Regions from separate parts of the Telluria sp. LT1R51-2 genome, predicted to be linked through region 2. Evidence: predicted binding sites of a transcription regulator. Region 2 holds the regulator's gene; each other region holds the start of a gene.
The links. Region 2 encodes sigma-54, which starts transcription at its own class of promoters, with help from an activator protein. Its sites were predicted from a motif close to TGGCANGNAANCTGCTTT; they were not measured.

Region 1 (10,203 bases), on a different contig from region 2:
TCGTTGAAGGCATTGACCTGCAACGGCTTTTGCAGGTACTCGCGGTCCATGAACATGCGCAGCGAGACTTCATAGACTTCGCCGGCCTTGAGCGTGCCCTTGGGCGCGATCAGCCAGCGCGTCGGGCGCCGGATCATGAACATCGCGTCTTCAAAGGTCTGGAAGCGTTCCTGGAACGAGCCCACCACGACCACGTAATACTGGCGCGTGAGCACGTCGTACGAAATGCGGATGGTGCGTTTTAATGAGACGGCCTTTTCGTCGCGCCAGTACCAGCGCGGACGCGTGAGTTCGATCTCGGTGGTGAAGTGCAGCTGGACCCCGTGCTGGATCGCGTCCTTCAGGCCGTGATTCAGTTCAAAGTTGTAGGCCGTGTTGAGGCGGTAGCCATCGTCGCTCGCTTCGATGGTTGCGCGGGTGATTTCGATGTCGTCGGCCGCCTGCGCCGGCGTGCCCATGGCAACGCACGCGATCGCCAGCAGCAACTGACAGGCGAAAAGGCGGAAAAATCGTAACGTCACGGGGGAGCCGGGGCCTTAAATAATGCGCGTAGTGAAAAGAACTTCACGCCGCTTTCTTCTGGAACAGGGCGTAGAACAAACCGTCATGATCCTGTCCGGCGCCACCGACGGGCAGCAGTTGGCCCGGCGCATCGAGGCGGACCGCGTCGTGGCGGGCCGCGAAGGCAGCCGCCTGCGCCTCCGATTCCTGGGGCCAGAGCGAACATGTCACGAATAGCAATTTACCATTCGGCAGCAGCATCTGCCAAAGATTGTCGAGTATTTTGGCTGAAAGTGTTGCAAGTTGGGATGTATCCGACTTGCGGCGCAACCAGCGGATATCCGGGTGGCGGCGCACGATGCCCGACGCCGTGCACGGCACGTCGGCCAGGATGCGGTCGTATTGACGGCCATCCCACCAGTCGGTCGCGCCAGCGTCGGCCGTCACGAGTTGCGCCGCCAGTCCCAGGCGGCCGAGATTGTCGCCCACCCGGCCGAGGCGCAGCGCATCGGTGTCGACGGCCGTGAGTTCGACGTTCGCCGTCTCGAGGATATGGCCACTCTTGCCGCCAGGGGCCGCGCACGCGTCGAGCACGCGCATGCCATCCTGCAGGTCGAGCAGTGGCGCGGCCAGCTGGGCGCCGGCATCCTGTACCGACACCACGCCCTCGGCAAAGCCGGGGATCTGGCTCACATTGATGGCCTGCGCCAGGCGCACCGCATGCGGCCCCACCTGCTCGGCGCCCAGGCCCGCATCCTGCAGCGACTGCAGATACGCGGCGACATCCTGCCGGCGACGGTTCACGCGCAGCGTCAGTGGCGGATGCGCGTTGCCGGCAGCAAGCACCGCTTCCCAGTCGCGCGGGTAGGCAGCGCGCGCCGTGTCGATCCACCACTGCGGATAATTCCAGCGCGCCAGCGGCGTGCGCAGCGCTTCTTCCACAAGCGATTCACGCTCGCGCAGGAAGCGGCGCAGCACCGCATTGACCATTGCCTTGGCGTGCGCAAAATCGGGGTGCGCCGCCGCGCCGGTAACGGCCTGGTCGACCACGGTGAACGCTTCGTACGGCGCCGGTGTGCCCTCGGGCGGATCGAGCAGCGACAGCGCCGCGCACAGCAGCGCGCCCAGCATCGGCGGCTCGGGCGCCTTGCTCGTCATCAGGCCCAGCAGCGTTTCGCTGCGGCCCAGCTGGCGCATGGTGCGGTAGGCGATGTCCTGGATCGCGCCGCGCGTTTGCGGCGTGACGTCGTAGGCGCCGAACACGATCGACAGGGCCTGCGGCAGCGCCATGCCGCCCTGCACGCGGGCGACGGCGCTGGCCGCGCCCAGCAGCGCGAGGGCCAGCGAGTCGGATTTCAGGTCGGGCTTGTAGTCGCGCTGCGGCGCGACCTTGACTTCATGACTGGCGCGCAGGCGCGGCTCTTCGCGCGGCGCGCGCACGACATGATGCTTCAACTGATAGCCGGATGCCGCTGCCGGCTGGGCCGGTGCGCGTTCGCCCTGTGCCTGACTGCCCTGCCCCTGCCCCTGTCCCTGTGCGCGTGGTTGCCCGCACTCGGCGGCCGGGGCCGGCTTGCGGCCTGCCGCGCCGGCGCCGCGCCGGTCGGACGCCGGCTTGGCCTTGGGTTTCAGGGAGAGCGTTGGACGCTTGTCAGTCATGGCGAATAAAATGTTGCGAAAATGGGCTCCCATTGTAACGGTTATGCCTTTGACGACGCTTAATATAGTGGCCGCTGTGGTTATCCTGATAGTGGGTGATACGCTGGCCGCTGGAGCCGCGGCCCGCCAAAGCGGCCCGTCAAGCTAGTATAATGTGCACTGTTTGCCTGACCTCCAGGCGTCGCCTCATTACATTTTCGACCATTCCCATGCTCGCCCAACAAAAACAACAAATCGTTGCCCTGTTCCAGGCCGCCCTCGCGCCGATCGTTGCCGGTACCGATCTCACCCCGAACGTGGTGCTCGAACGGCCGCGCGATCCATCGCATGGCGACATCGCCTGCAATATCGCGATGCAGCTGGCCAAGCCACTCAAAACCAACCCGCGCGAACTGGCCACGCGCCTGGTCGCCGCACTGCTGGCCGAACCTGGCGCGCAGGGCCTGATCGAGGCCGCCGACATCGCCGGCCCCGGTTTCATCAACCTGCGCGTGGCCGCCAGCGCCAAGCAATCGGTCGCGCGCAGCGTGCTCGAACAGGGCGCGGCATTCGGCAGCAGCACCAGCGGCGCCGGCCACCACGTGATCATCGAATTCGTCTCGGCCAACCCGACTGGCCCGCTGCACGTCGGTCACGGCCGCCAGGCCGCGCTGGGCGACGCGATGGCGTCGCTGTTCCTGTCGCAAGGCCATGACGTCACGCGCGAGTTCTATTACAACGATGCGGGCGTGCAGATTGCCACGCTGGCCAACTCGGTGCAGGCACGCGCACGCGGCTTCAAGCCGGGCGACGCCGAATGGCCCGAATCGGCCTACAACGGCGACTATATCGCCGACATCGCCGCCGACTTCCTGGCCAGGAAAACCGTCTCGGCCAGCGATGGCGAACCGGCCAGCGCCAGCGGTGATGTCGACGACCTCGAATCGATCCGCCGCTTCGCCGTGACCTACCTGCGCAACGAGCAGGACCAGGATCTGCAGGCCTTCGGCGTCAAGTTCGACAACTACTACCTCGAGTCGTCGCTGTACGCCGACGGCAAGGTCGATACTGCGGTCAAGACGCTGGTCGACTCGGGCAAGACCTATGAAGACGGCGGCGCGCTGTGGCTCAAGACCACCGACTACGGCGACGACAAGGACCGCGTGATGCGCAAGTCCGACGGCACCTATACGTACTTCGTGCCGGACGTGGCGTACCACATCCAGAAATTCCGTCGCGGCTTCGACCAGGCGATCAATATCCAGGGCAGTGACCACCACGGCACGATCGCGCGCGTGCGCGCCGGTCTGCAGGCGGTCGACATCGGCATCCCGCGAGGCTATCCCGACTACGTGCTGCACAAGATGGTCACCGTGATGAAGGACGGCGAAGAGGTCAAGATTTCCAAGCGCGCCGGCTCGTACGTCACCGTGCGCGACCTGATCGACTGGTCGGGCGCGGGCGACGTCACGCGTGGCCGCGACGCCGTGCGCTTCTTCCTCATCTCGCGCAAGGCCGACACCGAGTTCGTGTTCGACGTGAACGTCGCGCTCGAAACGAGCGACGAGAACCCGGTGTACTACGTCCAGTACGCCCATGCGCGCATCTGCTCGGCGCTGGCCAACTGGGGCGGCAATGTCGCTTCGCTCGCCAGCGTCGATTTGTCGCCGCTCACCTCACCGAAGGAATTCGAACTGCTGGCCAAGCTGGCGTCGTACCCTGAAGTGCTCGAGCGCGCCTTGGGCGAACTGGGCCCGCACCAGGTCGCGTTCTACCTGCGCGAACTGGCCGGCGACCTGCACAGCTACTACTTTGCGCACAAGTGGCTGCTGGACGACGACGAGCCGCTCAAGCTGGCCCGCCTCGCGCTGGCCGCCGCCACGCGCCAGGTACTGCGCAACGGCCTCGCGCTGATCGGCGTGTCGGCGCCGGACAAAATGTAATCACTGCATCCACTGCCCAACCAGAAAGCGTCATGACCGCCATTCGATCCTTCTCGCCCCTCCGCCAGCGCGGCAGCACCCTGACGGGCATCATCATCGGCCTGATCATCGGGTTGGGCATCGCAGTGGCGGTCGCACTCGTGATCACCAAGGGCGCCTCGCCCTTTACCGACCGCTCCAACAAGATGGGGCGTCCGGCCGACCTCGAGCCGAGCCAGGCCAACGATCCGAACAAGCCGCTGTACGGCACCCGCACGCCGGTGCGCGAGACGCCCAAGCCGGCGCCAAGTGCACCAGCTGCCGCACCGGCAGCACCGGTTGCACCCGCCGCGCCGGCTGCAGCGCCCGCAGATGCCGATCCACTGGGCGCCGCGATCGCCGGCATGCAGGCGCCGCGCCGCACGCCAACCCCGGCGCCATCGCCGGCACCGGTCAACACGGTCGCCGCAGCGCCGGCGGCTGCCGCCGTCACCGACGGCTATATCTATTACCTGCAGGCGGGCGCCTTCCGTGAAATGTCGGACGCCGAAAACACCCGCGCCAAGCTGGCCCTGCTGGGCTTCGAGGCGGCGATCACCGACCGCAGCACCGACAGCGGCGTGCTGCACCGCGTGCGGGTTGGCCCGTTCACGCAGGTCGAAGGCGTCAACCGCGCGCGCGCCAAGCTGCTCGACAGCGGCATCGACGTCGCCATCGTGCGCAACCAGCGCTGATCCGGCATGTCGCTGCCGGGCCAGCGCGTCTTCATCACCGGCGCCTCGAGCGGCATCGGCGCCGCGCTGGCGCGCGAATATGCCGCGCGCGGGGCGACGCTGGGCCTTCTGGGCCGGCGACGCGACGCGCTCGACCAACTGCGTCAATCTCTCCCTGATTCCTCGCGCCACCAGGTGTATGCGGTCGACGTGCTCGATCGCGCAGCCCTCGCCGCTGCGGCGCAGGACTTCCTCGCCGTGAACGGCGGCGCCGATATCGTCATCGCCTGCGCCGGCATTTCGCAGGGCACGCTGACCGAGCAGGCAGACGACCTCGCCGTGTTCGACGCCGTCTTCGCCACCAATGTGAATGCCACGGTGGCGACGTTCGCACCGTTCATCGCCGCCATGAAAACCCGGTCGACGCCATGCCGCCTGGTCGGCATCGGGAGCGTGGCCGGCATTCGCGGCATGCGCGGCGCCGGTGCCTACTGCGCCAGTAAGGCCGCGCTGCACAGCTATTGCGAAGCGCTGCGCGTGGAACTGCGCCCGTCGAACATTCGCGTGGTGACCATCGCCCCCGGCTACATCGATACCCCCATGACCCGTGCCAACCGCTTCCCCATGCCCTTTTTGATGTCCCCCGAACGCTTTGCCACGGGCGCTGTCGCAGCGATCGCGCGCGGTGACAGCTATCGCGTGCTGCCGTGGCAGATGGGCGTCGTCGCCAAGCTGCTGCGCCTGATGCCCAACGCCCTCTTCGACCGTCTCTTTGCGCGCGCGCCGACCAAGCCGCGCCGGAAGCAACCATGAACGCTGCTGCCATTGCCGCGCTGTCGCGCGCAGGCGTCGCCGTTGAAGTCGTGGCGCAGACCGGGTCGACCAACGCCGACCTGCTCGCGCGCGCCGGCACCCTTGCCGCCCCGCTGTTGCTGATCGCCGAACACCAAAGCGCCGGCCGCGGGCGCGCCGGGCGCAGCTGGCTGTCGTCGCCCGAAGGCTCGCTGACGTTTTCGCTGGCCTGGCGCTTCGATGGCGGACCGCAGGCGCTGCTTGGCCTGCCGCTGGCGGTGGGCGTGGCGCTGGCCGACACGCTTGGCACGCTGGGCCAGCAGGTCCACCTGAAGTGGCCGAACGACGTCCTCAAGGATGGCGACAAACTGGCCGGCATCCTGATCGAAACCCAGTCTGCCCCTGGCGGCGGCACCTGGTGCGTGATTGGCATCGGCCTGAACCTGTTGATGCCGGACGAGATAGAAGCACAACTGGGGCGCAGCGCGGCCGGCATGCCTTGGCTGGCGCGCATGGACCGCGACGCGTTGATGGCGGCGCTCCTCGACGGCCTGGCCGGCTGCCTGCGCGAATTTACCGCGCGCGGATTTGCCGCCTTCAGCGCGCGCTGGAATCTGCGCCATGCATGGCAGGGCGAGACCGTCGTCCTGCTCGACGGCGGCGTCGTGCGGCACGAAGGCCGCGCGGCCGGTGTCGACGATAGCGGGCGCTTGCTGCTCGATACGGATGAAGGCCGCATCACCGTGATGGCCGGCGACGTCTCGCTGCGGGTGAAAGCATGATGCTGCTGATCGATGCCGGCAATACCCGCGTCAAGTGGGCGCTGGCAGAAGACGGCGCGGAGCCGGGCACCTGGTCGGCCACTGGCGCGGTAGCGCATGCCGGGCTGGATGCGGTGTATGAAGACTGGATGGGCGCCACGCGCGTGCTGGTCTCGAACGTGGCGGGGCCCGCGCTGGCCACACGCATCGCAGCCCTGCTGCCGGCGCATGCGCAGATCGAGTGGTTCGCGTCCACGCCGCAGCGCGCAGGCGTCACCAACGGCTACCGCGACCCGGTGCGGCTCGGGTGCGACCGCTTCGCCGCTGCCATCGGCGCGCGCGCGCTGGTGCCCTGCCAGGACCTGATCGTGGCCACCTGCGGCACCGCGACCACGGTCGACGCGGTACGCGCCGACGGCCACTTTATCGGCGGCATGATCCTGCCCGGCCTGGCCCTGATGGCCGCCAGCCTGGCGCGCAACACGGCGCAACTGCCGCAGGTCGACGCCGGCGCGTTGCCGCCGCTATTTGGCGACAACACGCAGGATGCAATCCTGTCCGGCCTGCTCTCGGCGCAGGCGGGCGCGATCGAGCGCGCGGTGGCGGGCCTGGGCGGCGCCTTCTGCATCGTCTCGGGCGGCGCCGCGCCCCATATCGCGCCAGCCCTCAAGATTGCGCACCAGGTGGTCGATAACATCGTACTGGTCGGCCTGCATGCAGCAGCCACCGGCTCGACGGGAGATATGCGGTGCTGAAATTCGTGTTCTGGGCGCTGCTGGGCGCCAACGGGGTCTTGCTGGCGTATGGCCAGGGCCTGCTCGGCCAGCCGGGTGATGCGGCGCGAGAGCCGGCGCGCCTGAAGAACCAGCTCGCGCCCGAACGCATGCAGCAGCTCACGCCAACGCAGGCCAGGCAGGCAGCACAGAGCGCTGTAGCGGCGCCGCAAGCCGAGGTGGCTGCGCCCCTGCCCGAACCTGCGCCTGAGCCTGCTCCCGCGCCGGTGCCCCGGAACCTGGTCGCCTGTGTGCAGGCGGGCCCGTTCAGCACGGCCGATGCGCGCCGCTTCGAGGCCCGTGTCGCACGGCTTGGCCTGGCGCCGCGCCAGTCGCGCATCGACATGCCGTACCAGGAAGTGACGAGCCGCCTCGTCTACCTGCCACCGAACGGGGGCCGGGAAGGCGCCCAGCGCCGCGTCGCCGAGCTCAGGGAACGGGGCGTGACCAACTTCTTTATCATGCAGAACGACACGTCGCCACTACGCTATGCGATTTCGCTGGGGGTGTTCAAATCGGACGGCGCGGCGCAAAAGCTCGTGGCCGACCTGCAGCGCCAGGGCGTACGCGGTGTGCGCATTCTGCCGCGCGGACCGCAAGTGACGCGCGCCGGCTATCAGTATCGCCAGATCGACGCTGCCGAGCGCGATCGTCTGACTGGTATTGCCGATAACTACAACGGTGTTGAAGTCACCCGCTGCAGCTGATCCTGTTTCAAGATCAACAACGGCGCACCTGCGGGTGCGCTTTTTTTCGTCCCCACGTGTTGCGCGGACGCTGAAATTTGTCGAATTTCTTTACACTAAATTCTTTTAAGAAAATAAGATTGTTTATAATCAATAGGTTGCTGTGCTGGCATAAGTATTGCTATATAAAAATTATCGTTTATTAAATTCAAAACTAGGGGTTTGCCATGAAAAAACTGATCACCACCGCTCTGTTGACCGCACTCTGCACCATCTCCGCTTCAGCCCTGGCCACGCCAATCGCGATGACGGGCGCATTTGCCTCGAGCGACATGGCTAACAACAATTACAGCGCCGTGTTCAGTGGCAAATCGTTCCTGCCGGTCGACTACACGGTCAACAGCCTGTCGTATTCGTTTTCGTTCCGCGACGATGCATCGGATACTTTCACGACGTCGGCGCCAGTCTTGACCAAGAGCACCATGACGGACTGGATGCCGCACACGTCGGTAAGTTATGCACGGTACCAGACCAATTATGAGACGGTACAGCGCACGGGCCAGCAGGAAAGCGCTGCCCTGTCGATCGGCGGCGTTGTCCTCGGCACCGGCAGCACAGCGTGGACCGAATCTAGCACGACCAGCTCAAGCCCGCTGATGGCCACGTACGAAGGCCAGCTTTGCTACTACGCCTGCTACCATTTCTACACGAAGAGCTCGACCGAGACCACGACCATCACCCGCGACAGCACCGGCGCCTTCACCATCAGCGGCATCATCTCGAACCAGTCGATCATCGACGAACTGCTGCGCAGCGACCAGCTGACGCTGAACCTGCAGGTAGCGGGCGACCTGATCCTGACCAATTCGCAGCTGCTGCTGGATTACACGAAAGTCGTGGCATCTGCCGAAGTGCCGGAACCATCGAGCATCCTGCTGGCGCTCGCCGGTCTGGCCGGTCTGGGCGCCGTGCGTCGCCGCAGCAAGCGCGTGGCGGCATAACGCGGTTTCAGAAAGACTGGCGAGGCGTCAGCGCCGCACGACGATCGGCTTCAACCCCAACGAAGCCGGCAGCGCGTCCATCGCCTCGATCGCCTCGGCACGGGTCGGATACGGCCCGCCGTACAGGCGGTTGAATGAACCCACCTTCACCACTTCGAGCGTGCCCACGTCCACACCGGCGCGCACGATCTGGTCGCTGATCGCTTCGGCGGTACCAGTGCGGCCATACGCGCCAAGCTGGATGTAGTAGTCACCCGTCGTGGCGCGCGGCGCCGGTGCCTCTGGTACTGCTGGCGCCGCGGGTGTCGCCGGCTCCACCAGGCGCACGACGGCGCCGCTGTCGGACTGCACCCGGTTTTCGAGCATCAGCGCGGCGATCTCGGGCGGCGCCGATTGCGCCTGCGATGTCGCTTCACGCCGCGCGGCGGCAAGCTGCGCCGGATTGACGATCGGATCGCCCGGGAACAGCCGCTCGATCTGGACCTCGTGGCTGCCGTTGCCGAGCAAGCCCAGTTTGAGTGCGGCCGTGTACGACACGTCGATGATGCGTGTGGAATGGAACGGCCCGCGATCGTTGATCCGCACGACCACCGACTGGCCGCTTTCCAGGCTCGTCACGCGCACATACGACGGGATCGGCAATGTCGGGTGCGCACCCGTCATCTTGTACATGTCGTACAGCTCACCGGAGGCCGTGCGCTGGCCATGGAATTTCTTGCCATACCAGGTACTGATGCCGCGCTGGGTCAACGGTTCATCGTTACCCAGCGGCGTGTAGGTCTTGCCCAGCACCGTGTAGGGACGGCTGGTGAACTTGTTGAACGGTTCTGCCATGACGACCGCGTCGGGCGTCTCGAGCAGGCCGTCGGGTGGATTCTCGCCCGGCCCGTCGTCTTTGTAATAGCCGCCCCGCCCCGAATTGGCGGCCGGAAGCTTGGGCGCGGGGGCATGCTTGGCGGTGGGCTTGTGCGGCCACGGGAATGGCGACAAGCGCTTGTGTTCACCGGTACTGCTGCACGCCGTGACAAGAAAGGCAACCGCTACGACCGCCGGGATGTTTTTGCGAACGCCCATTGGCAGTCCTCCTGCTAGTTAAGTCTTCACCAGTTTACGGTGTCTTTGAATACTCATCAATATGCCGGCGCCAAGGCCGAGTGTGATAAAGGCAGTGCCGCCATAGCTCATGAAGGGCAGCGGCACCCCGACCACGGGCAGAATGCCCGCCACCATGCCCATGTTCACAAAGGCATAGGTAAAGAAAATCATCGAGATCGACCCGGCCAGCAGACGCCCGAAGGTATTGGCCGCATTGGCCGCGATCATCAGGCCGCGCCCGATCAGCAGCAGGTACACGAACAGCAGGAACAGGTTGCCGACCAGGCCGAATTCTTCCGAATACACCGAGAACACGAAGTC
Region 2 (10,203 bases):
GCCATGATTGCTGCCACCGAGTCCGCACCGAAGTGCGCATCGATGCGCGCGCGATTGGCCTGCAATTCACTTTCGCCGGCGTGCGCCGTGGCGAACGCGCGGATTGCCGCCGGCAGATGCGCGCCCGGCGTCGCTTCGATCAGCGCCTGCAAGGCCGCCAGGTCGCTGACTGCCACGAACACGTCGGCCAGGCCCACGTACAGTGCGTCGGCCGCGCCGATCGTCAGGCCGGTCAAGCCCAAAAACATCCCCAACTGCCCCGGCGCGTGCGACAAAAAATGGCTGCCGCCGACATCGGGGAACAAACCGATATTCACCTCGGGCATCGCCATCTTGGTGCGCTCGGTGACGATGCGCAGGCCGCAATCGGGCCCGCCCTGCGCGATGCCCATGCCGCCGCCCATGACCACGCCATCCATCAGCGCGATGTACGGTTTCGGATAAAAGTGGATCAGGTGGTTCAGCGCGTATTCTTCGGTGAAGAAATCTTCGAGCAGTGCGCTGCCGCCTTGTGGCGAGGCGTTGCCGACCTCGTGAAAGAAGCGGATATCGCCGCCCGCGCACAGTGCTTTTTCGCTGCTGCTGGTGATCACGACCGCATCGACGGCGGCGTCACGCTGCCAGTCGAGCAGAATCGCGGTCAGTGCGCGCACCATGTCCAGCGACAGCGAATTGAGCGCCTTGGGACGGTCGAGGGTGATGATGCCGGTGCGGTTGGCGATGCGGGTCAGGACGTGTTCGGACATGGCGTGATCCATCGAAAGGAAACACGTATTTTACCGGCAGCGGGATGCAAAAAGGGCGTCCCGAAAAGACGCCCCTGGCGGTGGTGACCTGCGCTCGATCAGGCGGCAGCGACGTCTGCTTCGTCGACGTCCAGGCGTTTGATCGCTGTGCGGTTATGGTCTTTCAGCATCTGCTTGTGCTTCAGAATTTGTCGATCCAGTTTATCCATCAACATGTCGATCGCGGCATACAGGTCTTGCGCGACGCTCGCCACGTGCAGGGTCTTGCCCGACACCTGGACATTGATTTCAGCTTTTTGCCTTTTTTCTTTTTCGGTGAGGTTATCGACGGCCAGGAAGACGTGGGTATCTATGACTTGATCGAAATGGCGAATAATGCGTTCCAGCTTATTCTGAACGTATTCACGGATGGCAGGGGTTACTTCGAGATGGTGACCACTGATGGTGAGGTTCATACACACTCCTTTGAAGATGTCACGTCGCTTGCACCACACAGGAGCTGAAGGCACAGACTGTATGAGCGGCGTTGTTACAAGGCTTTGCGGAGACTGACGGGGGGGATCTTGAGCGCTTCACGGTATTTTGCGACCGTCCTGCGCGCAATGACCATGCCTTGTTCCCCGAGCATTTCCGCGATCTTGCTGTCGGATAATGGATTCTTAGGGTCTTCTGCTCCTGTCAATTGTGCGATGAGCGCACGGATTGCCGTTGAGGATGCTTCGCCTCCCGCCTCGGTGGCAACGTGGCTACCGAAGAAATACTTCAACTCGAACATGCCGTGCGGGGTCAGCATGTATTTCTGGGTTGTGACACGAGAGATCGTGCTCTCGTGCAGACCTAGTGTATCAGCTATCTCGCGCAAAACAAGGGGCCGCATGGCAACCGCGCCATGGCTGAAAAAGTTGCGCTGGCGCTCGACAATCGCTTCGGCCACACGCAGGATCGTGTCGAAACGCTGGCGCATGTTCTTGATGAGCCACTTCGCCTCCTGCATCTGCGCACCCATCTGGCTCTCGCTGCGGCCCTGCTTGAGCATCGTGGCGTACAGGCTGTTCACGCGCAGGCGCGGCATGACGTCCTGGTTCAGCGTGACCGCCCAGCCGTTCTTGGCGCGCCGCACGATCACGTCCGGCACCACGTAATCCGACACGTTCGATGCGAACGCCGCGCCCGGATGCGGATTGCACTGGCGGACCACGGCCTGCACTTCGCGCAGGTCTTCGTCATCGCAATCGAGCGCTTTTTTCAGCTTGCTGTATTCGCGCTGTGCGAACCAGGTCAGGTAGCCTTCGACGATCTTCAGTGCCATGCGGCGCGTCACCATCGGCACGCCCGGCATGCGCCGGATCTGCAGCGCCAGACATTCGGCCGCGCTGCGCGCGCCCACGCCCACCGGGTCCATGCTCTGCACCATCGCCAGCGCGCAGCGCAGTTCGTCCAGGTCGACGTCGAGTTCTTCGGGCAGGCGCGCGTGGATGTCGTCGAGCGGTTCTTCCAGGTAGCCGTTGTCGTCAAGCGCGTCGATCACCAGTTCGGCCAGTGCGCGGTCACGGGTTGACAGCAGCGTTTCGCGCACCTGTTCCATCAGGTGTTCGCGCAGCGTGATGGCGCATGCCTCCAGCTGCGGGCGGCCGTCTTCGTCGTCGCTGCTGCTACTCCCGGACGACGCGCCGCTGCTTTCGCTCCACTCGTTGTCGGGCCGGTCGCCATCGACCGCGCCGCCTTCAGCACCCTCGCCCTCGGCCGGTGCACTGCCCTCGCCTTCGGCCTGCTGGCCCGGCGCCGGCGGCGCCTCGCCCGGTGCCGGCGCATTGTTGATGGCGCCATCGGCCAGCAAGCGCACCGAATGATCGAGCGGGTCGTCGAGCCTTTCGAGCAGCGGGTTATCGCCCAGTATCTGCTCGATCTCCTGGTGCAGTTCGAGCGTCGACAGCTGCAGCAACCGGATCGATTGCTGCAGCTGTGGCGTGAGCGCCAGGTGCTGCGAAGTGCGGAGCTGAAGGGACTGTTTCATCAATTGAGTATGGCTTACATGCGGAAATGTTCACCAAGGTACACGCGGCGCACCGACTCGTCGGCGATGATATCGTCGGGTCGGCCGGATGCGAGCACCGCGCCCTGATTGATGATGTAGGCGCGGTCGCAGATACCGAGCGTCTCGCGCACATTGTGGTCGGTGATCAGGACGCCGATCTTGCGCTCCTTGAGGAAGCGCACGATGCGCTGGATCTCGATCACGGCGATCGGGTCGACACCGGCAAAGGGTTCATCGAGCAGCACGAAGCGAGGATTGGTGGCCAGTGCGCGTGCGATCTCCACGCGGCGTCGCTCGCCGCCCGACAGCGACAGCGCCGGGTTCTCGCGCAGCTTTTCGATCTGCAGATCGGCCAGCAGGTTGTCGAGCCGCTCGCCGATCTGCGCCTTGGTCAGCGACTTGCCGTCGACCTTCTGCAGTTCGAGCACGGCGCGGATGTTTTCTTCCACCGTCAGCTTGCGAAACACCGACGCTTCCTGCGGCAGGTACGACAGGCCGAGCACCGCGCGGCGATGGATCGGCATCCTGGTGATGTCGGTGCCGTTGATGCTGATCGAGCCGGCATCCGACGGCACCAGGCCCACGATCATGTAGAACGAGGTGGTCTTGCCGGCGCCGTTCGGGCCCAGCAAACCCACCACCTCGCCGCATTCGACATCCAGCGACACGTCACGCACGACCAGGCGCTTGCCATAGCTTTTCTGCAGGCCCTTGACGACCAGCGTGCTGCGATCGTTCAAGGCCGTCATTGCGTGCCTCCGGCCGGCGTGCGCTTGGGCGCCAGGATCAGCGTACCGCGCCCGCCGCCAACCTTGCTCTCGCCACTGACGTCATTGCGCACGGCGACGACTTCCTTGCGGTTGTCGTACGAAATGAACGGGCCGGTCATCTGGTTGGTCATCCGGTCGTTTTCGAGTTCCTTGACGATGGCGTTCGAGTACAAGCGCACCAGCTCCGTACGCTCATCGTATTCGATGCGTTCGGCCTGGCCCTCGACCCACAGGTTCGGGCCGCCGTCGCGCTTCTGGCGGAACGTGGCAGGCTTGCCGTTGGCCGCGGTGAGCGTCACGCTCATGTAGCCTTCGGGCGTATCCCTGACCACCGCGCGTTCGGCCTTGACCAGCAGCGTGCCGCGGGTCAGGATCACGTTGCCGGTAAAGGTGCGCACGCCTGCGACGCCATCGAGGTCGCCGTTATCGTATTCGAGAGCCGCCTGCTTGAGCGAGTCGGCCTTTTCGGCCATCGCGCTCAAGGAAAGGAGTGACAAGAAAGCGGCAGCAAAAAGTTTTTTCATGATGGTGCTGGTCCTGGGTTAACACGCGCGCATGGCTGGTGGCCTTCAGCGCTGGCGTGGCGGATAGACGATACGGCCGCGGCCGGACAATTTCATCTGCATGGTCGCATTGTTGGCCACCAGGCCGACGGCCTTGAGGCTGGACGCGCCAAGCTCCATGTCGATCGGCTGGTCGGTCTTGACGATTTCTTCGTCGGGCAATACGGTCATGGCCGACGTGCGCACGCGCAGCGCTTCGCTGGCGGGCGTCTTCGGGCGCTGCAGATCGACGTCGCCGAACAGTTCGACGCGGTGCTCTTCGTGGAAGATGCGCGCGCTCTTGGCCACCACCGTCATCGGTGGACGGCCCGGTTCGACGCCGCGCATGAGGGGCTGGTCGACATTCGACACGTCGCCTTGCGGGATGTGGGCCAGGCGCTTGCCCGACACCACGTAGCTCGGCTGGCCGTTGGGCGTCATCCGCACGAACGAGAAGTTCTCGACGATGTAATCCGGCTCGTCGGGCGGGCCGCCCAGTTGCGCATCGATGTTAGTCCCCTGCATCAGCTGCAGCAGCCAGAAGCTGCCGAAGGCGAAGAACACGCCGATCACGATCATCGCCAGCAAGTTCCAGCGATGCGAGGTGCGTTTGTTGGAGGCGAGTGTGGCCATGGCGCTCAGGCGAAATACGGCGCGAGCGCCTGGTCGTAGGTGCCCTGCGCGCGCATGACGAGGTCGCAGATCTCGCGCACCGCGCCACGCCCGCCACCGTTCTTGGTCACGTAATGCGCGCGGTGCTGCACGTCCGGATGACCTGAGGGCACGGCGACGGCAAAACCGACGCGCGCGAACAGCGGCAGGTCGATCACGTCGTCGCCGATGTAGCCGCATTGGTCGGCGGTAAAGCCGGTGGCCTCGAGCAGATTGGCAAAGCCGATGCGCTTGTCGTGGTTGCCCTGGTAGACATGCGAGATGCCCAGGTCGGCGGCGCGCCGGACGACGATCGGCGACAGGCGCGCACTGATGATCGCGGTCTGCACGCCGGATTTATTCAGCATCTGGATGCCCAGGCCGTCGAGCACATTGAAGGTCTTGGTCACTTCGCCATCGGGGCCGTAGGTCAGGCTGCCGTCGGTAAGCACGCCGTCGACGTCGAAGATCATGACCTTGATGCGCGCGGCGCGCTCGATGTGGGCCAATACGGGAATAGTCATCAAATCACCTTTGCGCGGGTCAGGTCGTGGATGTGCAGCGCGCCGACCAGCTGGCCCGCCTCATCGATCACGAGCATCTGGTTGATGCGGAATTCTTCCATCACGGCGACCGCGTCGACGGCCAGCTGCTCGGGACGTACGCTGCGCGGATTGGCGTGCATGACGTCGCGAATCAGCACGTTCGAAAAATCGTGCATGCGCTCGATCACGCGGCGCAAGTCGCCGTCGGTGAACACACCCAGCGGCCGGCCATCGGAATCGACCACGGCGGTCATGCCCATGCCCTTCTGGCTGATCTCGAGCAGTGCCTTGACCAGCGGGACATCCAGGCCCACCGACGGGATGGCATCGCCGGTGCGCATGACGTCGCGCACATGCGTGAGCAGGCGCCGGCCCAGCGCGCCGCCCGGATGCGACAGCGCGAAATCCTGCTCGCGGAAACCCCGCACGTCGAGCAGCGCCACGGCCAGCGCATCGCCCATGGCCAGCGTGACGGTGGTGCTGGTGGTTGGCGCCAGGTTGAGCGTGCAGGCTTCTTTCGCCACCGCGATATTCAGGTGGACGTCGGCCAGCTTGGCCAGCCGCGAAGCCGGCTTGCCGGTCATGGCGATCACGCGCGCGCCCAGGCGCTTCACGGCCGGCAGGATGTCGAGCAGTTCGGACGATTCGCCCGAATTGGAAATGGCGATCAGAATGTCATTCGCGGTCACCATGCCAAGGTCGCCGTGCGCGGCTTCGCCCGGGTGCATGAAGAACGCCGGCGTACCGGTGGACGACAGCGTGGCGGCGATCTTGCGGCCGATGTGCCCCGACTTGCCCATGCCCGAGACAACCACGCGGCCGGTGCCGGCGTAGATCAGCTGCGCGGCGTCGACGAAGCTGCTGTCGTCGCCCAGGCGCGCGTGCAGCGCCACGATGGCGTCGGCCTCGATCGCAAGCGTCTGGCGACCCAGTTCCAGCACGCGCTGCGCCAGGGTTTCGTCAAAACTTTTCAGCATTATTTGGTCATCAGTTACACTCATTCCAGAAGTATAAACGAATTGCGAAAGCAAAAAACTTGCCAGTCGTAACATTCGATGACAAGTACGCCTCGCCACCCCAACCGTCACCCGCTTCACCCCATGCATTCTGGTCTCGAACTCACCCTGTTGCTGCTTGGCTGCGCCGTCCTCGGCGTGGTCGCCTTTCGTACCCTGCAGCTGCCGCCGATGCTCGGCTACCTGGCCGTCGGCGTCCTGATCGGCCCCCACGCCCTGGCCCTGGCCGAAGACAGCCCCACCACCCACGCGCTGGGCGAATTCGGCATCGTCTTTTTGATGTTCTCGATCGGGCTCGAATTCTCGCTCGGCCAGCTGCGCTCGATGCGGCGCATCGTGTTCGGGCTGGGGCTCGGCCAGGTCGTGACGACCGTCGCTGCGGCCATGGGCATCGGCCTGCTGGCGGCGTACCTGATGCCGCACCTGACGCTGGCCTGGCAGGCCGCATTCGCGCTGGGCGGCGCGCTGGCCATGTCGTCCACGGCGATCGTCGTCAAGCTGCTTACCGAGCGCCTCGAACTCGAGAGCGAACACGGGCGGCGCATCATCGGCATCCTGTTGTTCCAGGATCTGGCGGTGGTGCCGCTGTTGATCATGATCCCGGCGCTGGCGCGCGATCCGGAAGACATGGCCATCACGCTGGGACTGGCCGCGCTCAAGGCCGGGCTGGTGCTGGCGCTGCTGCTGTTCTTTGGCCAGAAGCTGATGGGTCGCTGGTTCACGATCGTGGCCAAGCGCCGCTCGCAAGAGCTGTTCATGCTTAACCTGCTGCTCGTGACACTGGGGTCCGCCTGGATCACCGAGCAGGCCGGCCTGTCGCTGGCGCTGGGCGCTTTCGTCGCCGGCATGCTGATTTCCGAAACGCCCTACAAGCACCAGGTGGAAGAAGACATCAAGCCGTTTCGCGACGTGCTGCTTGGCCTGTTCTTCATCACGATCGGCATGCTGCTCGACCTGCGCCTGGTGAGCCAGTACTGGTGGCAGGTCACGCTGCTGCTGGGGCTCGTGGTGCTGCTCAAGGCCGGCCTGATCGTGCTGATGGCGCGCGCATTCGGCGCGCCACTGGGCACCGCGCTGCGCACCGGTCTCGCGCTGGCGCAGGCGGGCGAATTCAGCTTCGTGCTGCTCAGCCATGCATCCGGCTCGAAGCTGATCGATCCGTTCGTGATGCAGCTGGTGCTGGCCTCGATGGTGCTGTCAATGCTGCTCGCGCCCTTCATCATCGGCTACATGGACCGGATCGTGATGAAGGTCGCGGCCAATGAATGGATGATGCAGTCGCTGCAACTGACGCAGCTGGCCACGCGCACCATGACCACCCAGAAGCACGTGATCATCGCCGGTTTCGGGCGCAGTGGCCAAAGCCTGGCCACGCTGCTCAAAGAAGAGACCTTGCCGTGGTATGCCCTTGACCTGGATCCGGAGCGGGTGCAGAAGGCGCAGGCGGCCGGCGCGTCGGTGTCGTACGGCGATGCGGCGCGCCGCGAAAGCCTGATCGCGGCCGGCGTACACCGCGCAAGCGCGCTGGTGATCACGTTCGCCGACACGCGCCAGGCACTCAAGGTGCTGCACCTGGTGCACGAACTGGCGCCCGCCCTGCCCGTGATCGTGCGCAGCCACGACGATGGCGACATGGACGTGCTCAAGGCAGCCGGCGCGACCGAGGTGGTGCCGGAAGCCCTGGAGAGCAGCCTGATGCTCGCCTCGCACGCGCTGGTGACGCTCGGCGTGCCGCTGCGCCGCGTGGTGCACCGGGTGCAGGACGCGCGCAAGGGCCGCTACGCCACGCTGCGCGGCTACTTCCACGGCACGGACGACAGCGGTGCGGATCTCGAACATGGCCAGGTGAAGCTGCATTCGGTGCGCCTGCACGCGCAGGCCGGCGCGATCGGCGTGTCGCTGGGCGCGTTACGGCTGCAGGATGTGGCGGTGGAGGTCACGGCCTTGCGGCGTGGCGGCAAGGATCTGGCGCCCGGTCCGGACGTGCTGCTGGCATCGGGCGACGTCGTGGTGCTGCGCGGGGACAGCGAGGCGGTCAGCCGCGCCGAAGAGCGGCTGCTGTAACCATCACGCGAACCTGACGACCTGATTGCGGCCCGCAGCCTTGGCCTGGTACAGCGCCGCGTCGGCCGACGCGATCAGCTCCTGCGCGACGCCTTCGATGGCGTGATCGCGCTCGAAATCGGTCAGCGCCGCCACGCCGATCGACACCGTCACGCTCACCTGCTCGCCCGTGCTCAGGTCCACCGGCAAGCCGGCCACGCTCGTGCGGATGCGGTTGGCGACGATGCTGGCGTTTTCCAGGTCGGCGTCGATCAGCACCACGACGAATTCCTCGCCGCCGAAGCGGCACAGCGTATCGGACATCCGCAATTCGGCCTTGATGCGGGCGCACACCTCGCGCAGCACGTCGTCGCCGCCCTGGTGGCCGACCGTGTCGTTGACGCGCTTGAAGTGGTCGATGTCGATGTACATGCAGGACAGGCGGTAGCCCTGGCGCCGCGCACGCGCGATTTCTTCGGCCAGGCGCCGGTCCATGTAGCGCCGGTTGTAGGCGCCGGTGAGCGAATCGGTCAGGCCGATGTACTTGAGCATCTCGTTACTGATCACGTTCTCGAGGCAGATCGCGATGATCGAGCCCATGTGCTCGACGAAGTCGGTGCCCAGTGCCGGCGTGAACCGGCCCGGGTCCGCGCTGCCCAGATTCAGGCTGCCGATCAGGCGCTTGTTGCGCATCAGGGGCACCAGCGCCACGCTGCGCAGATTGGCCGGCGGCTGCGGGAACATCGCGCGGTGCTGGCCCGGCGCGTAGGCGCCCAGGAGAGGCCGTAGCTGCGATTCCGGTGCCATGTCAAAGCCAAGTTCGACCGCATGCTCACAGAAGATCAGGTTGGGCAGCGTGTCGAAATCGACGCCCAGGCGGTGCATGACCGTGTAGATATCGGCATTCTGGTCGATCAATGACAGCGTGACGATATCGAGGTCCGAGATCACCGGCAGCGTGCTGAAGATCGTGCCGACGAGGTCAGGAAAACTGCTGGCGCCGACAATCTGCAGGTCGAATGCCTGGTGGCGGCACATGATCTCGTGATTACGCTCGGCCTGTTCGAGCAGATACGCCATGCGTGCGCGCAACGTCTCGTTTTCCGCCATCAGTTCCCGCGACGAAATGCCCGGCTCGTGCATGAAGAATTCCTTTCAGCAATAACCGTAACATTACGCCATCCTCCCGGGCTTGGATACGAAAAACCGCCCCATCACGCAGGCGATTAGGCGATTTTGCGACAGTGTGGCGCGCTATCTAGAAAGCCAGCTCGACGTTCAATGGCTGGCCAACCCGCAGCGTCTGGTCAATGCCATCCTGCACGATCACGTTCATGCCCACCGTGACGGCGCCGTCCATGCGCGGGTTGGCGCGCCAGGCTTGCAGGATGTCGAGGGGATCGGGGCCGGGAATGCCAGTTACCTGGTCAACGGCCGGGATCGGGCAGCGCGTGCAGGGCTTGACGGGGCGCAGCGTCATTCCGTCGCCGTGGAAGGCCGCGACGAAATCTTCCTCGAATGCGCCGATGCCATCGACGACGACGTTCGGACGGAAGCGGTTCATCGGCAGCCTGTCGCGACCGGCCTGCGCGAGTTTCGCGTTGATGTCGTCGAGCGAGGCCTGGCCGATCAGCAGGATCGGGTAGCCGTCCGAAAAGCGCGTGGCGGCCGGGATGCCGTTTGTCCACTTGGTGCTGGTTGGGCGGTGGACGTCGGGGCGAAAGCGCACCAGGCGGCATGGGGCCTTGAGGGCGGTGGAGAACCAGCTGGCGGCCGCGTCGCCGCAATCGGCGGCGGGGATGCGGTCTTCCCAGAGCAGCACCTCGATCGTTTTTGCGGCGGCGTCGTGCGCCAG
Region 3 (10,203 bases), on a different contig from region 2:
TGTACGCCGACCTCGACGCCCGTCTGAAAAAAGTCGAGCCGCGCGCTGAAGTCATCGACGGGCAGACGGCTGAAGTACTGCCGACCGAAAAGACCGCGTACGAAGCCGCCACCGCCCAGTTCCAGGCCGGCGACTACAAGGGCGCCTCGGTCGCGTTGCAGGAATTCGTCCGGCAGTATCCGCAGTCGCCGTACGCATCGAATGCGCAGTACTGGCTCGGCAATACGTTCTACGCACTGGGCGACTACAAGAAGGCCATCGCGGCGCAGCAGGTCGTCACCACCACCTACGCCACGAGCCAGAAGGTGCCGGACGCGATGCTCAATATCGCCAGCAGCTACACCCTGCTCAAGGACAACAAGAACGCGAAGAAGTCGCTGCAGACACTGGTAGCGAAGTACCCGGAGTCGAGCGCCGCGCAGACCGCGCGCGATCGCCTGGCGTCACTGAAGTAACGACAACAGCAAGTCACACGCTTGAGACAAACACCGGGCGCGGCATTTGACAGCGCCGGTGTCGCCCCCTATAATCTTGCTTCTTCGGGTCGTTAGCTCAGCTGGTAGAGCAGCGGACTTTTAATCCGTTGGTCGCAGGTTCGAATCCCGCACGGCCTACCAAAGATTCAGCAAAAAAGCCAACCTCCGGGTTGGCTTTTTTGTGTTCCGCTCACATTAGGATGATCGCACCATGACTTATGAAGATTTTCTCGACGAGGTGACCACGCTCCTCACGGAGATGTATGACCTCACCGACGAAGCGGCGATCAAGCTGGTGGTCGATGCGCAAGCCAACGATTACTTCGTCGCGCACGACGACAAGGAAGAACTGCGCACCGCCGAGCAAGCCAAGCTGGACGCCACCGCGCTCCACGAAGGCAAGCAGAACCGCAACCAGACGCAGCGCAAGCAGCAGCAGCGTCAGGTGCAGAAGAAAAAAGCCGTTTAAGCAGGCATTGCCGCTCAGTGAATAACCGTAGGGTGGACGGCTATGCCGTCCACCCTACGGCGCATCAGCGTTCAAGCCAATGTGACATGCCGCGGTGCGAAATTGGTTCGAACGCGTATCAGGCCGCCACGGCCGGATGCGCTTGCTTGCGGTACAAGAACTCCAGCACCTGCCGGCGATGCTCGGTATAGCGCGCATCCTGCGCCAGCGCCACCCGGTCGCGCGGCCGCTCGAGTTCCACGGCGACGATTTCGCCGATCGCGGCCGCCGGTCCATTGGTCAGCATGACGATCCGGTCCGACAGCAACACTGCCTCGTCCACATCGTGCGTCACCATCACTACCGTGGATTTCGTCGCCGCCACGATCTTGAGCAGTTCGTCCTGCAAGTGCGCGCGCGTGAGCGCGTCGAGTGCGCCGAACGGTTCGTCCATCAACAGCACCTTCGGCTGCATCGCCAGCGCCCGCGCGATGCCGACGCGCTGCTTCATGCCGCCCGAGATTTCATGCGGGCGCTTCGTTTCGGCACTCGTCAAACCCACCAGCGCAAGCGCATCCATCGTCCGCTCGCGCAACTGCGCGCGGGATTCGGTTGAACCAAAGACGCGCTCGACGCCCAGATGAATGTTCTCGTAGCACGTCAGCCATGGCAATAACGAATGGTTCTGGAACACGACCGCACGCTCCGGTGACGGGCCGCCGATTTCGCGGCCCGCGCAGATCAGCAACCCAGCGGTGGGCTTGAGCAAACCGGCGACCAGGTTCAGCAGCGTCGACTTGCCGCAGCCCGAGTGGCCGATCAGCGTGATGAATTCGCCCTTGCTGACCGTCAGATCGATCCCCTGCAACGCCGGGAACACGCCCTTCTTCGTGTGAAACGCCATCTCCACGCCGGTGATGTCGATGAATTTCTTTTGCAGTTCGTCCATGATCGAAACCCTTTCAGTTAGCCACTTGTTCGTGGGTCAGTGCGCGCGCCAGCGACACCAGCGCCAGTTCGAGCAGCAGGCCGACCACGCCGATGATGGCAATCGCGATGATGATGTGCGCCACGTTCAGGTTGTTCCATTCGTCCCATACCCAGAAGCCGATGCCCACGCCGCCGGTCAGCATTTCGGCCGCGACGATGACGAGCCAGGCAGTGCCGATCGCCAGGCGCACGCCGGTCAGGATGTACGGCAGCGCCGATGGCAGCAGGATCTTGGTGAGGATCTTCCACTCCGACAAATTCAGCACGCGCGCCACGTTCATGTAGTCCTGCGGCACGCGCTGCACACCGACGGCCGTATTGATGATCATCGGCCAGATCGAGCAGATGAAGATCGACCAGATCGCCGCCGGATCGGCCGACTTGAAGACCAGGAGGCCAATCGGCAGCCAGGCCAGCGGCGAGACCGGCTTGAGCAGGCTGATGATCGGGCCGAACATGCGGCTGACGAACTGCACGCGCCCGATCACGAAGCCCAGCGGAATCCCGATCAGCGCCGCCAGGCCGAAGCCGATCGCCACGCGCTGCAGCGACGCCAGCACGTTCCAGCCGATGCCCTGGTCGTTGGGGCTGTTGCGGTAAAACGGATCGGCAAACAGTTCGAGCGCCGCCTGCCACGTGACCAGGGGAGACGGAAACGCCTCGTTCTGCGCGGCGATCACTTGCCAGACCAGCAGCACCAGCGCGATGCCGGTCAGCGGCGGCGCCACGCGCCGCACCAGCGCGGCAAACGGCTGCGCGCGGCGCGCAGCGACAGCGGCAGCCGGCTTGCGCGGTGTGGCGGTGCGCGCCGGGCCGCTGACGGCCACCGGCGCTGGCGCCGGCTCGTTGGGAACGGATTTCAACAGGGCATTCATGACGGCTCCTCGCAGTACGGGTGAATGATCAAGCCTTGACCTTGAACGACGCGGCATATGCCTGTGGGTTCTTGCCATCCCACACGGTGCCGTCCATCAGCTTTGATGTGCGCAGCAAGCCCGCCGGGACCGGCGTCTTCGTCATCGTCGCCGCGTCCTTGTACAACTGAACCTGGTTGACGGCGGTGGCCACGGCCAGGTAATCCGGATCGGTCTTGAGCAAGCCCCAGCGGCGGTGCTGCGTCATGAACCACATGCCATCGGACAGGTACGGGAAGTTGACCAGGCCATCGTTGTAGAACTTCATGTGGTTCGCGTCGTCCCAGGTCTTGCCCATGCCGTTCTGGTACCGGCCCATGATGCGCTGGTCGATCGCGTCCTTGCTGGTGTTGACATACGACTTGGCGGCGATCACTTCGGCCATCTTGTTCTTGTTGGCCAGCGACGCGTCGATCCACTTGCCCGCCTCGAGGATGGCGGCCATCATCGCGCGGCACGTGTTCGGATTGGCTTTGGCAAACGCCAGCGTCGAGCCCAGCACTTTCTCCGGGTGGTCGCGCCAGATGTCCTGGGTCGTCGTGGCCGTGATGCCGATGCCGTCCATGATGGCGCGGTGGCCCCACGGCTCACCGACGCAGAAGCCGTCCATGTTCCCGATGCGCATATTGGCCACCATCTGCGGCGGCGGCACCGTGATGACTTTGGCATCCTTCATCGGATTGATGCCGTTGGCCGCCAGCCAGTAATACAGCCACATCGCGTGGGTGCCGGTCGGGAAGGTTTGCGCGAACGTGTAGTCGCGCTTTTCGGTGCGCATCAGTTTGGCGAGCGAAGCGCCGTCGACCGCGCCCTTGGTGGCCAGTTGCTTCGACAGCGTGATGGCCTGGCCGTTGTTGTTCAAGCCCATCAGTACGGCCATGTCCTTCTTCTGGCCGCCAATGCCCATCTGCACGCCGTACAGCAGGCCGTACAGCACGTGGGCGGCATCTAGGTCGCCGTTGGCAAGCTTGTCGCGCACGCCGGCCCATGAAGCCTCTTTGCTCAGCACGAACTTGACGCCGTATTTCTTGTCAAAGCCCAGCACCGACGCCATCACGACCGATGCGCAATCGGTCAGCGGGATGAAGCCGATCTTGATCTCGGTCTTTTCGGGCTTGTCCGATCCCGCTGCCCATGCCCCGCCCCCGGCCAGCCCCAGGAGGCCACCGGCCGCGGCCAGCGATGCGCCATGAATGATGTGCCGGCGTGTCCCATCGACGTTCGTGCCGGTAGACGAATTGCCCTGCGCTTGACGCTGTTGATTTTCCATCGCAAATCCCAAAAAGTGATCAGGCAAAAAAAAACGGCTACCGCACATGAACGTGTTCATGCGTTGGTAGACGTCGTTGTCCGGGGAGGCGGGCCAGCGTTGGCATGCACCTCGTGCGCTCCGTTGCGCATTAACCATTACGCAAGCTTCGTGCCAGTGGCCGCCTCAGAGCGAGCTTGGAAATGGCCACCGCTGCGGTGCACCGCAGCATGGCGCGCGCAGTGCACTACGATTGCGCAGCGCCTCTTTTTGGACGGGGTTGCAAGGCGCGCAGGCCGGCTGTCGGTACGCGCGCACGGTTGCCAAGCCAGCCTTCCACAACCCAATGCGTGCATGCTAGGATTGTTTATTGCCTCAAACACAAGCAGAAGCACAGTACTGACCGTGCACCGCCGGGGCCTGCAACTGGAGCCATCTATGCACACCGAACAAGTCCAGCGTCACCGCACGCCGATCCATACGGCGACCGCCGTTGACCGCAGCAATCCGAAGAAGCCGCGCCGTCACATCGCGCAAGACATCGTCTCGAACAGCCGCCGCCTGCGCCAGCGCATCGGCGTGGTTGCCGTCGTCTGCATCGGCCTGGCCACGCTGCTGGTGGCGTTCGAGTAAGCCGGCGCATTACGCACCGCCTTGCCCGCGCCGCGATGACCGGGCTATACTGCCCCGTCACCCGTTCAACCAGGATTGCATGTCGCTGTTGCACACCTTACGCGTCACCCACACCAGCACGGCGCTGCGCCGGTTGCTCATGTGTGCGTGCGCGCTGATCCTGGCACTGCAACTCATGGGCAGCTCGTACCACGAACATGACCTGGCCGAGCAGCTGTCCGATTGTGTCAGCTGCCAGATTGCCGCCCATGCCACGGCGGATCTGCCGGCCGTGTCGCCACAACTGCTGGCCGTTTTCCTGGCGGTCGCCTATCTTCTCGCGCGCCTGCCGCGCCCCGCGCCGTTCTACCGGCGCCAGTACCTGATCCCTTCCCCCCAGGCGCCACCACGCCACCAGTCCGTCCACTGATTCGCCCTTGCGCCGACGCGGTCATCAACGTGACCTGACGGCGTAGCGGCGCGAGTCATCTCCAGCCCGTTTGCCGGCGCCGCTTCTGTGCGTGCGTCTGCATCGAGCATGCACGCTGCGTGCGTGCGTGCGCCGGCATACCTTATCTACTTGAAAGAACATGATGACCATGACCACTCCTGCCATGGAAGCGACCGGCGTGACCGTCGCCTACGGCGCCACGACCGTGCTGCGCGACCTGAACCTGCGTGTCGCGCGCGGCGAAATCTATGCCCTGCTGGGCGGTAATGGCGCCGGCAAATCGACGACGCTCAATGCGTTCCTCGGCTTTCTCGCACCGCAGACCGGCAGCGTGCGCGTGTGCGGCATCGACGTCGCCGCCGACCCGCTGGCCGCGCGCGGCCAGCTTGCCTACGTGCCGGAAAACGTCGCCCTCTACGAACACCTCAGCGCCCGCGAGAACATCGATTACTTCCTGCGCCTGGCCGGGAGTGACCCCATCGCCGCGACCATCGACGATGCCTTGCGCGCGGTGCGGCTCCATCCGGCCGCATGGACGCGTCGCCTGGGCGGTTACTCGAAAGGCATGCGCCAGAAGGTCGCGATCGCGCTGGCCGTGGCGCGCCAGGTGCCGCTGCTGCTGCTTGACGAGCCGACCACGGGCCTGGATCCCCAGGCCACCAGCGAATTCAACACGCTGCTGCAGGACCTGCGCGCGCGGGGCAGCGCCATCTTCATGGTCACGCACGATCTGCTGGGCGCGGCCGAAGTGGCCGACCGCATCGGCTTTCTGGAGCGCGGCCACATCAGCCACGAAGTCGCTGCCAGCGGCGCCGAACACTATGACGTGCGCGACCTGTACCGGCGTTACGCCGGTGCCACCAACGCTGCCGCCAGACCGGAGGCCGCATGAGCGTTTCCCGAGCCCTGCCTGCGGTTGCCGTGGGCGAGTGGCGCGCCATGCTGCGCAACCAGGTGGCCGTCGCTGCCGGCATCCTGATGCTGGCACTTACGCTCGTGGCCATCGTCGTCAGCCATGAGCGCGTCACCGCTGTCAATGCCGAACGGGCGCGCTTCCAGAGCACGGTCGACGCCCAATGGGCCAACCAGCCGGACCGCCACCCGCACCGCGTCGTCCACTACGGGCACTATGTGTTCCGCCCGCTGAGTCCCCTCGCCTTCTTCGATTTCGGCGTCGATCCGTTCACCGGCAGCACGCTGTTCCTGGAAGGTCACCGCCAGAACAGCGCCAACTTCAGCGACGCCGCCCAGTCGTCGGTGCTGCTGCGCTTTGGCCAGCTGACGCCGGCATTCGTGCTGCAGGTGCTCACGCCGCTGCTGATCGTGTTCCTTGCCTTCGGCAGCGTCGCGCGCGAGCGTGAACGTGGCCAGTTGCGGCTGCAGATCGTGCAGGGTGTGCGGGGCGCGACCCTGTTGCTCGGCAAGCTCGCGGCCCACGCGGGCGTGGCGCTGCTGCTGGGGGCGCCCGCCTTCATCGCGCTGGTGGCGATCGCCGTCATGCACCCGGCCGTCGCCGCCGAGGCGATCGCATTGCTGGGCGGGTATGCGCTGTACCTCTTGGTGTGGGTCGTGGCGGCCGTGCTGGTGTCGGCATCGCTGCCCCGTGCGCGCGACGCGCTGCTGGCGCTGGTGGCCGGCTGGATCGTCACGGCGATTCTGCTGCCGCGCGTGATGCCCGATGTGGCGGCCGGTGACGTGGGCCGCCCGAGCCGTATCGAAACCGAGGTCGCCATCCACGAGCGGCTGGCCGCAATTGGCGACAGTCACAATCCGGACGACCCGTACTTCAAGGCGTTCCGGGCGCGTACACTGGCGCACTATGGCGTGGCGCGCGTGGAAGACCTGCCGGTCAACTACAGCGGCCTGTTGATGGCCGAGGGGGAGCGCATGACGAGCGCCCTGTTCGATGAATTCATGCGCGCCGATCATGCGCGCCAGACTGAAGAAAGCGCGATCGTCCATTCGGCCAGCGTGGCCAGTCCGCTGATCGCGCTGCGCCGCATGTCGACGGCGCTGTCCGGCACCAACCTCGACAGCCATGCGCGCTTCCTGCTCGAAGGTGAACGCTACCGCTATGCGTTCGTCCAGCGCCTCAATGGCCTGCACGTCAACGTCGTCACGCCCACCGGCGCCGGCGACGAGCGCATCGACAAGCACCATTGGGAAGACACGCCGCGCTTTGGCTACGCTCCCGCGCCGTTCGGCGAAGTCGCCGCGCGCCACGCCTGGCCCGCATTCGCCCTGCTGGGTGGCTGGCTGCTGGCGTTATGCGCCATCGGCGGCTGGGTTGCCAAACGTCTGGAAAGGAATCCGGCATGAAAACACTGTTATTGGAACTGCGCCAGATCGCACATTCGCGCCTGGCTGTCGGTGCCGTCGTGCTGCTGATGCTGCTGTCTGCCCTGTCCGTCTGGACCGGCCTGCATACCGTGAGCCAGCAGCGCGCCACGCTCGAACGCATCGCTGCAAGCCATGCTCACGACCGCGCAGCCATCCTGGCCACGCAGCTGCAGGTTGGCAGTAACACCGGGAGCGCCGAAGCCGGCGCGGTCGGCTACTACCTGCCCCACCTGACCGTCAATCCGCCGTCGCCGCTGGCATTCGCCGCCATCGGCGGGCGCGACCTGCAGCCGGCGGCGCTGCGCGTGCGCATCCTTGGTCTGCAGTCGCAACTGTACGAATCCGAGTCGATCAATCCCGAACTGGCGATGCCGGGGCGCTTCGATTTCGCATTCGTGCTGGTGTACCTGACGCCACTGTTCGTCATTGCGCTGATGCACGATCTGGTCTCGAGCGAGCGCGAAGCCGGCCGCCTGCGCCTGCTGGCATCACTGCCGAAAGGCGCAGCCAACACCTGGCGCCGCCGCGTCGGCTTGCGCTACGGTTTGCTGTGGCTGGCCGCGCTGCTGCCGCTGGCGGTAGGCACGTTTGTCGCCGGGGCTGGCGTGACCGGCTTCGCCCGGATTGCGCTGGTGGCGACGCTGTACCTGGCGTTCTGGTTCGGCCTCGCGGCCTGGGTGGCGGCGCGTGCGCGCACGTCGGCGGGCAGCGCCGCGATCCTGCTGGCGAGCCTGGTGGGACTGACGATGATCCTGCCGACGCTGGCCGACGCGGGCATCGCGCGCCTGTCGCCGGTGTCGAAGGGGGTCGAGCTGGCGCTGGCGCAGCGCCAGGCCGTGCACTCGGCGTGGGACGTACCCAAGCCCGAGACGTTCGAGAAATTCTTCCGTACGCATCCCGAATGGAAGGACACGGCGCCGGTCACCGGGCGCTTCCACTGGAAGTGGTATTACGCGATGCACCAGGCGGGCGACGATGCGGTAGCGCCCAGCGTGGCGCAGTACCGCGCCAGCATGATGGCGCGCGAAGACTGGACGGCGCGCGCGGGGCTGCTGCTGGCGTCGGTGAACGTGCAGGTGCTGCTGCACCGGCTGGCCGATACCGACCTGGCCTCGCAACTGGCGTACCACGACCGGATCGGGGCGTATCACACGCGGCTGCGGCAGTTCTTCTATCCGTATCTGTTCGACGAGCGGCCGTTCACACCAGGCGATGCGGCGAAGCTGCCCGTGTACGACGGCCGTGCGATGAAGGGAACGCTGGCGCTGGGGCAGCTATTGGCGCTGGCCGTGCTGGCCCTGCTGCTGCTGGCGGCGGGGCTACGGACCTTGCGCACAGTGAGGTAGGACTGGCGACGGCGCCGCCAATCCCGGACTGCGTTAGAACTCTTCCCAACCGTCGCCGGTGCTGGCGTTGGCGGCTTCTGCCTTCGCCGGCTTCAGCGGCTTCACTGGCTTCGCGGCTGGTGCGGCCTCGGTGCGGGCTTTTGTCACAACCGGTTTTACAGGCGCTTTCGCTACCGGCTTCAGCGCAGGTTTGGCCACCACAGGCGGCGTCGCTTCGGCAACCTCGTTGGCCACCAGCTTCGGCGCACTGGTCACCACGCGCGGCTTGGCCGCGACTGCGCGCACACCCGGCGACGTCGCGAGCTTGAACGCCCCCACGGTCTGCGCCAGCTTGGCCGCTTCTTCCTGCAGCGACGTCGCTGCCGCTGACGCCTGTTCGACCAGCGCCGCATTCTGCGTCGTCACCTGATCCATCTGTGCGACCGCGCCGTTGATCTGCTCGATGCCGGCTGTCTGCTCCTGGCTGGCCGCAGTGATCTCGGCCATGATGTCGGTCACGCGGTTCACGCTCTGCACGATTTCGGCCATCGTCGTACCGGCGCGGTCCACCAGTTCCGAGCCGTGGTGCACTTTCTCGACCGAATCGTCGATCAGGACCTTGATTTCCTTGGCCGCTGCCGCGCTGCGCTGCGCCAGGCTGCGCACCTCGCCCGCCACCACGGCAAAGCCGCGCCCCTGCTCACCGGCGCGCGCTGCCTCGACGGCCGCGTTCAGGGCCAGGATATTGGTCTGGAACGCAATGCCGTCGATCACGGCGATGATGTCGACGATACGCGTGGCCGATGTATTGATCGCGCCCATCGTCTGCACCACCTGCGCCACCACGGCGCCGCCCTTGCCCGCCACTTCCGACGCCGACGTGGCCAGCGCATTGGCCTGGCGCGCATTGTCGGCGTTCTGCTTGACGGTCGACGTCAGTTCTTCCATCGACGAAGCGGTTTCTTCCAGCGAGCCGGCCTGCTGCTCGGTGCGCGACGACAGATCCAGGTTGCCGGCCGCAATTTCGCTGGAAGCGGTGGCGATATTGTCAGTGCCGGTGCGGACCTGGCCGACGATGCGCACCAGTGAATCGTTCATGTCCTTGAGCGCCTGCAGCAGGCGGCCGGTTTCGTCGGTCGACGTGACCTCGATGGTCTGGGTCAGGTCGCCCTGGGCCACGGCGCCGGCGATCTTCACGGCCTGCTCGATCGGACGCACGATCGCGCGCACCAGCAGGTAGCCAACCAGCGCGGCCATGATGAGGCCAAAGGCCAGGCCGGCCAGGCATACCGCGCGCACCAGCTCAAAAGTAGCCTGCGAGGCCTGGTATTCGGCCAGTGCCGCGGTCTGCTGCTCGTTGATCAGCCGGATGCCCAGCGCATTGAGCGATGCATACAA

Region 1: AC56LH_RS00175 (PEP-CTERM sorting domain-containing protein) is a predicted target of sigma-54. The motif match lies at 7,954-7,971, and genes of this name have one in related genera.
Region 3: AC56LH_RS04340 (CmpA/NrtA family ABC transporter substrate-binding protein) is a predicted target of sigma-54. The motif match lies at 4,237-4,254, and genes of this name have one in related genera.

Annotation. Positions count from the first base shown of each region.
Region 1 is NZ_JCASIM010000001.1:35,964-46,166, reverse strand. Features, by position in the region: gene AC56LH_RS00215 (DUF4390 domain-containing protein) at 1-521, opposite strand, end outside; gene rsmB (16S rRNA (cytosine(967)-C(5))-methyltransferase RsmB) at 565-2,160, opposite strand; gene argS (arginine--tRNA ligase) at 2,370-4,082, shown strand; gene AC56LH_RS00200 (SPOR domain-containing protein) at 4,115-4,795, shown strand; gene AC56LH_RS00195 (SDR family oxidoreductase) at 4,802-5,587, shown strand; gene AC56LH_RS00190 (biotin--[acetyl-CoA-carboxylase] ligase) at 5,584-6,348, shown strand; gene AC56LH_RS00185 (type III pantothenate kinase) at 6,345-7,082, shown strand; gene AC56LH_RS00180 (SPOR domain-containing protein) at 7,076-7,807, shown strand; gene AC56LH_RS00175 (PEP-CTERM sorting domain-containing protein) at 8,014-8,787, shown strand; gene AC56LH_RS00170 (septal ring lytic transglycosylase RlpA family protein) at 8,815-9,861, opposite strand; gene rodA (rod shape-determining protein RodA) at 9,880-10,203, opposite strand, start outside.
Region 2 is NZ_JCASIM010000002.1:227,001-237,203, forward strand. Features, by position in the region: gene AC56LH_RS19205 (enoyl-CoA hydratase/isomerase family protein) at 1-746, opposite strand, end outside; gene hpf (ribosome hibernation-promoting factor, HPF/YfiA family) at 845-1,201, opposite strand; gene AC56LH_RS19215 (RNA polymerase factor sigma-54) at 1,276-2,760, opposite strand; gene lptB (LPS export ABC transporter ATP-binding protein) at 2,775-3,530, opposite strand; gene lptA (lipopolysaccharide transport periplasmic protein LptA) at 3,527-4,075, opposite strand; gene lptC (LPS export ABC transporter periplasmic protein LptC) at 4,121-4,726, opposite strand; gene AC56LH_RS19235 (KdsC family phosphatase) at 4,732-5,268, opposite strand; gene AC56LH_RS19240 (KpsF/GutQ family sugar-phosphate isomerase) at 5,268-6,290, opposite strand; gene AC56LH_RS19245 (monovalent cation:proton antiporter family protein) at 6,390-8,369, shown strand; gene AC56LH_RS19250 (GGDEF domain-containing protein) at 8,373-9,491, opposite strand; gene AC56LH_RS19255 (MOSC domain-containing protein) at 9,607-10,203, opposite strand, start outside.
Region 3 is NZ_JCASIM010000001.1:981,212-991,414, reverse strand. Features, by position in the region: gene ybgF (tol-pal system protein YbgF) at 1-455, shown strand, start outside; tRNA gene AC56LH_RS04360 (tRNA-Lys) at 542-617, shown strand; gene AC56LH_RS04355 (hypothetical protein) at 688-945, shown strand; gene AC56LH_RS04350 (ABC transporter ATP-binding protein) at 1,064-1,873, opposite strand; gene ntrB (nitrate ABC transporter permease) at 1,887-2,789, opposite strand; gene AC56LH_RS04340 (CmpA/NrtA family ABC transporter substrate-binding protein) at 2,818-4,098, opposite strand; gene AC56LH_RS04335 (hypothetical protein) at 4,516-4,710, shown strand; gene AC56LH_RS04330 (hypothetical protein) at 4,790-5,119, shown strand; gene AC56LH_RS04325 (ABC transporter ATP-binding protein) at 5,289-6,032, shown strand; gene AC56LH_RS04320 (DUF3526 domain-containing protein) at 6,029-7,459, shown strand; gene AC56LH_RS04315 (DUF3526 domain-containing protein) at 7,456-8,826, shown strand; gene AC56LH_RS04310 (methyl-accepting chemotaxis protein) at 8,860-10,203, opposite strand, start outside.